One region of the Solwaraspora sp. WMMB762 genome, then DNA from elsewhere that is predicted to be linked to it. Evidence: riboswitches for the same ligand, from Rfam matches in the RefSeq annotation. Region 1 holds a riboswitch; the other holds the start of a gene.
What was found. A riboswitch is a leader RNA that binds a small molecule or an ion and turns the genes downstream of it on or off. The one in region 1 is predicted to bind ZMP and ZTP.
Positions count from the first base shown of each region.

Region 1 (2,858 bases):
GTGACTGCAGGCCGACGCAGTCGATGGGTACGCCGCGTTGTTTGAAGTCGCGGACGAGGTTGTAGGCGGCCTGGGTCTTGGCCCAGGACCAGTTGTCGATGTTGTAGTCGTTGTAGCAGAGTTTGGCGTCGGGGTCGGCGGCGCGGGCGGCGCGGAAGGCGGCTTCGATCCAGTCGTTGCCGGTGCGTTGGAGGTTGGAGTTGCGGCGGGCGCCGGAGTTGCCGTCTTCGAAGGCTTCGTTGACGACGTCCCAGGTGTGGATTTTGCCTCGGTAGTAGGAGGCGACGCGGGTGACGTGGTTGAGCATGGCCTGGCGGAGGGCGTTGCCTTCCATCTGTTGCATCCAGCCGGGTTGCTGGGAGTGCCAGGCGAGGGTGTGGCCGCGGACGGCCATGCCGCGGGAGATGGCGTGGTTGACGATCCGGTCGCCGTTGGTGAAGTTGAACTGGTTCTGTTGTGGTTCGGTGGCGTCGAGTTTCATCTCGTTTTCGGCGGTGACGCTGTTGAACTCCCGGTTGAGGATGTTCACGTAGGTCGAGTCGCCGAGTTTGTTGGCGGCGACGGCGGTGCCGAAGTAGCGGCCGGACTGGGCGGCGGCCGCCCCCAGGGTGGCCTCGTCGGCGTGTGCCGGCGTGGTCGCAGTCAATGCGGCCACGGCCGCGACGAGCGTGGCCGCGGCGGCCGACAGTCCGAACGCCAGACGGCGTCCGACGGGTCTTGCCATGGGATACATGACCTTCCCTTCTGACAGAAGTTAGGCCACGCCTGTCGAGGCGTGGTTCGGGGCCGTGCACGTGGTCCGGTCGTCGTTGGACAGGCAGCGTCAAACCGAGCCGCGGCCCGGGATGGACGGAGGCTGCGTCGAACGCCACGCGTGTGAGCGTTAGCGCGCGCGTGGGTGGCGTGGCGGTGGGTGCCCGGCTCCTGGTGGACGACCAGGTTGCAGGGGCGCCTGCCCTCCCTGCATCCATAGACTGTGAGCGATAACACCTCTGGCGTCAACAAGTTCCGGCAAACTTCCGGAAAAAGTTCAGTGCCGTACCTCGATGTCATCCACGAGCTGTAGCGCAGCATGGCTGAGTTGTCCGAGCTGACAAGGTTGCCGCTTCCTGGGCGGGCGACGACCATGAACCTAGTCGACCGATGTAGACAGCGAGTTCATTTCCGGAAGAGTTTCGGTACCAGGTCCAGAGAGGGAGCCGGGTGCCCCCGGCGCGGTATTCTCGGCAGTCAGTGCGACTGGCGGCACGGGATGGTGGACCATCGGGGAGCCGGCCACGGGAGTCGACCGCCTGGGCTCCCGTCCGAAAGGACTCCCATGCCCACGACCGCTCGACTGCTGCCCGGCGCGCCGGTGGCCGAAGCCGTACTCGCCGATGTCACCCGGCGGGTGGCCGTCCTGCGCGAACGCGGTGTCAGACCCAGCCTGGCCACCATTCTGGTCGGCGACGACGACGCCAGCGCCGGTTACATCCGCCTCAAACAGCGCCAGGCCGCCGAGTTGGGCTTCGACTCACCGCACCGGCATCTGCCCGCCGACGCCACCCAGGACGACCTGCTCGAGGTGATCGCCGGGTTCAACGCCGACCGTCGGGTGCACGCCGTCCTGATCCAGTACCCGGTCCCGGGCCACCTCGACTACGACGCCGCCCTGCAGAGCCTCGACCCGGACAAGGACGTCGACGGGATGCACCCGCTCAACATGGGTCGCCTCGCCGTCGGGATGCCGGGGCCCGTGCCGTGCACCCCGGCCGGGATCGAGACGCTGCTGGCCCACCACCGGGTCCCAATCGCCGGCCGGGAGGTGGTCATCCTCGGCCGGGGCGCCACCCTCGGCCGACCGTTGGCCATGCTGCTGGCCCAGAAACGCCCGACCGCCAACGCTGCCGTCACCGTGGTCCACACCGGAGTCGCCGACTGGCCCCGCTACACCCGGCGCGCCGAGATCCTGATCGCGGCGGCCGGCGTACCCGGCATCATCCGGCCCGAGCACGTCCGGCCCGGAGCGGTGGTGATCGGCGCCGGTGTCCGCTACGCCGGCCGCCGCCTCCTGCCCGACGTCGACGAGGCCTGCGCCGAGGTCGCCTCCGCGATCACCCCGCGCGTCGGCGGCGTCGGACCGACCACCGTCGCCATGCTGTTCCGCAACGCCGTACACAGCGCCGAACGGGCGACCAGGTAGGAGCCGCGGCCCGGCCCCGAGCAGCTTCCACCGTGGTCGTCGACCCTTCGCGGTGTGCTACCGGGTCGGGCGTACCTCGTCGGGGAGCGGCTCGCGGCGGGTCAGCCACTCTGTGGGTATCCCGCCCGGTCCGGAGCCGGTGTACGCGGCCACGATCCCCCCGACGATCGCCGCGGTCGTATCGACGTCACCGCCGGCCTCGACACATGCGCGGATCGCCGCCGGGTAGTCGTGGAGCCGGGTCGCGGCGACCCACAGCGCGAACGGGACGGTGTCGAAGGCCAGCACCTGCGCGCCGTTGCCCAACTCGTACGCCGCTTCGGCGACGCCGACCCCCAGCAACCGCCTGGCCCGGACGATGCCGGACATCAGTCGGCCGTCGATCAGATGGGCCAGCACCACGTCGAGTAGTTCGGCAGGCTCGGGCCGCGACCGGGTCAGCCGGCACCAGCCGGCTTCCGCCGCCGCGATGGCGACGGCGACCGCGCCCAGGATGGCTTCCGGGTGGGCGTGGGTGACCTCCGCCGACCGCCAGGCCTGCCGAGCGGCGGTACGGTTGTCGCCAGCGTGGAACGCGCCGAGCGGGGCCACCCGCATCGCCGCGCCGTTGCCCATCGATCCCTGGCCGTCGAACGCCGCTGCGGCCGCGTCCCGCCACCCGACGCCCTGGCGGACC
Region 1 is NZ_JBMHMD010000001.1:6,125,391-6,128,248, forward strand. Features, by position in the region: partial or broken gene ACN27J_RS27525 (endo-1,4-beta-xylanase) at 1-724, opposite strand, end outside; ZMP/ZTP riboswitch at 1,226-1,305, shown strand; gene ACN27J_RS27530 (bifunctional 5,10-methylenetetrahydrofolate dehydrogenase/5,10-methenyltetrahydrofolate cyclohydrolase) at 1,319-2,182, shown strand; gene ACN27J_RS27535 (ADP-ribosylglycohydrolase family protein) at 2,240-2,858, opposite strand, start outside.

Region 2 (2,858 bases), 650 kb from region 1:
CGTTTCGGGCAGCAGACTTAACCGGGCAAGGCCAGCGGAACCCACCCACCGCACCGCCCACCACCCGGCTCGGCGCACCGCCTGGTGCACCGCCCTGACCAGCAGAAACGAGCCAGAAGGAGCGCCGCCGGTGAAACGGCCGACCATCGCCGACATCGCCCGCCGAGCAGGCGTTTCCAAGGGCGCGGTCTCGTACGCGCTCAACGGCCAGCCAGGGGTCTCCGAGGCGACCCGGCAGCGGATCCTCGCCATCGCCGCCGAGATCGGGTTCAACCCCAACAGCGCCGCCCGCGCCCTGTCCGGGGCCACCGCCAACGCCGTCGGCCTGGCGCTGAGCCGCCCGGCCCGGATCCTCGGCATCGAGCCGTTCTTCATGGAGCTGATCAGCGGCGTCGAGGCCGAACTGTCCGCCCGGTCGTACGCACTGACCCTGCAGGTGGTGGCCGACACCGAGGCCGAGATCGCGGTCTACCGGCGCTGGTGGGGTGAGCGCCGGGTGGACGGCGTGTTCCTCTGCGACCTGCGGCTCGACGACGACCGGGTGCCGGCGCTGGAGTCGCTGCAGCTGCCGGCGGTGGTGATCGGTGGCCCCGGGCACACCGGCTCGCTGCCGAGTATCTGGTCCGACGACGCGTCGGCCCTGGTCGAGACGGTCGAGTACCTGGTCGCGATGGGTCACCGCCGGATCGCCCGCATCGGTGGCCTGCCCGGCCTGCTGCACACCGAGATCCGCGCGGGCGCGTTCACCGACGTCTGCCGCCGGCTGGGTCTGGACCAGTGCGTCACGGTGCCGTCCGACTACACCGGCGAGGAGGGTGCCCGGGCCACCCGGCGGCTGATCAGCACCGCGGCCCGCCCCACCGCGGTGATCTACGACAACGACGTGATGGCGATCGCCGGCCTGGCGGTGGCCCAGGAGATGGGGCTGGCCGTGCCGGGCGACCTGTCGATCGTTGCCTGGGACGACTCGCCGCTGTGCCGCCTGGTGCATCCGCCGTTGACCGCGCTGGGCCGCGACATCCCGGCGTACGGTGCGCACGCCGCGCGGCAGCTGCTGGCGACGATCGCCGGTGAGCCGACGCAGGCGTACCAGGACGAGACGCCGCACCTGACCCCGCGTGGCAGCACCGCACCGCCACGCGCCGGCTGACCTGCCGTGGCCGGCCAGTGAACCGATTAAGTTTCCGGAGCGTTAAACGGTGCGAAAACCGCGAATCTCACTGCGTACCGTCGGGTCCACCCCGACCCGCCGACCACCGCGGGTTATGCTCGGACCGGTCACGTGACTGGCGCAGCGAAGGTGGAACCGACCACCGGGGAGCGACCATCGACGTGCGCCGCGCGCCTGGGTGCACCGTCGACGGCACCGTCATGTCCGGGGATGTCCCCGGCCGGCGGAGCCGCCCGACCCCAGGAGGGCACGCCGTGCACGTACCGCAGATCCCGCAACTGACCGCCACCGATCCTGAGCTCGCCGCCCTCGTCGAGGGTGAGGCCCGCCGCCAGCACGACAAGCTGCGCATGATCGCCTCGGAGAACTACGTCTCCGCCGCCGTGCTGGAGGCCAGCGGCACAGTGCTGACCAACAAGTACTCCGAGGGCTACCCGGGCCGGCGCTACTACGAGGGCCAGCAGTTCGTCGACCCGATCGAGACGCTCGCCGTCGAGCGGGCCAAGACGCTGTTCGGGGCGGCCCACGCCAACGTCCAGCCGTACTCGGGCTCCCCCGCCAACCTCGCCGTGTACCTCGCCTTTCTCTCCCCCGGCGACACCGTGCTGGGGATGTCGCTGCCGATGGGCGGGCACCTCACCCACGGCTGGTCGGTGTCGGCCACCGGCAAGTGGTTCAACTCGGTCCGCTACAACGTCTCCCGCGACACCGGCCGGATCGACTTCGACGAGGTACGTGACCTGGCCCGCCGCGAACGGCCGAAGGTGATCTTCTGCGGCGGTACGGCGGTGCCGCGGACCATCGACTTCCCGGCCTTCGCCGAGATCGCCCGGGAGATCGGCGCGGTGCTCGTCGCGGACATCGCGCACATCGCCGGCCTGGTCGCCGGCGGCGCGCACCCCTCGCCGATCGGCCACGCCGACGTGGTCACCACCACCACCCACAAGACGCTGCGCGGCCCGCGCGGCGCGATGATCCTCACCACCGAACAGCACGCCGCCGCGATCGACAAGGCAGTCTTCCCCGGCCTGCAGGGCGGCCCGCACAACCACACCACCGCCGGCATCGCCGTCGCGTTGCGCGAGGCCGACACCGACGACTTCCGCCGGTACGCCCACCAGGTGGTCGCCAACGCGAAGGCGCTCGCCGCCGCGCTGGTCGACCGGGGCTTCGAGCTGATCTCCGGCGGCACCGACAACCACCTGATCCTGGCCGACCTGACCGGCAAGGGCGTCGGTGGCAAGCCGGCCGCGCAGGCGCTGGACCGGGCCGGGATCGAGCTGAACTACAACACGGTGCCGTACGACCCACGCAAGCCGTTCGACCCGTCCGGCATCCGGCTGGGCACCGCCGCGCTGACCACCCGCGGCCTGACCGAGGCGCAGATGCCACAGGTCGCCGCCTGGCTGGACGACGCGGTGACCGCAGCGGTCAAGGACGACGGTGCCGCCCTCGACCAGATCGCCGGGGAGGTAGCCGACCTGCTGGCCGGCTACCCGATGCCCGGCTACGCCGCCTGACCTGCGCCGATCGCCGCCCGATCTGCGCCCACCCGCGCCTGACCTGCTCCCACCCGCGCCTGGTCTGCGGCCGTCCGGGTCAGTGCGACGGGGTGGGGAAGTCGGCGATGTACGCCTCGGTCCGCTCCGCAGGTGCGGGGCGGGCCAGGGCGTACCCCTGACCGAAC
Region 2 is NZ_JBMHMD010000001.1:6,777,464-6,780,321, reverse strand. Features, by position in the region: gene ACN27J_RS30590 (LacI family DNA-binding transcriptional regulator) at 131-1,150, shown strand; ZMP/ZTP riboswitch at 1,274-1,358, shown strand; gene glyA (serine hydroxymethyltransferase) at 1,426-2,691, shown strand; gene ACN27J_RS30580 (putative bifunctional diguanylate cyclase/phosphodiesterase) at 2,771-2,858, opposite strand, start outside.
Region 2: linked by a shared signal. The riboswitch ahead of glyA (serine hydroxymethyltransferase) and the one ahead of ACN27J_RS27530 (bifunctional 5,10-methylenetetrahydrofolate dehydrogenase/5,10-methenyltetrahydrofolate cyclohydrolase) in region 1 are both predicted to bind ZMP and ZTP.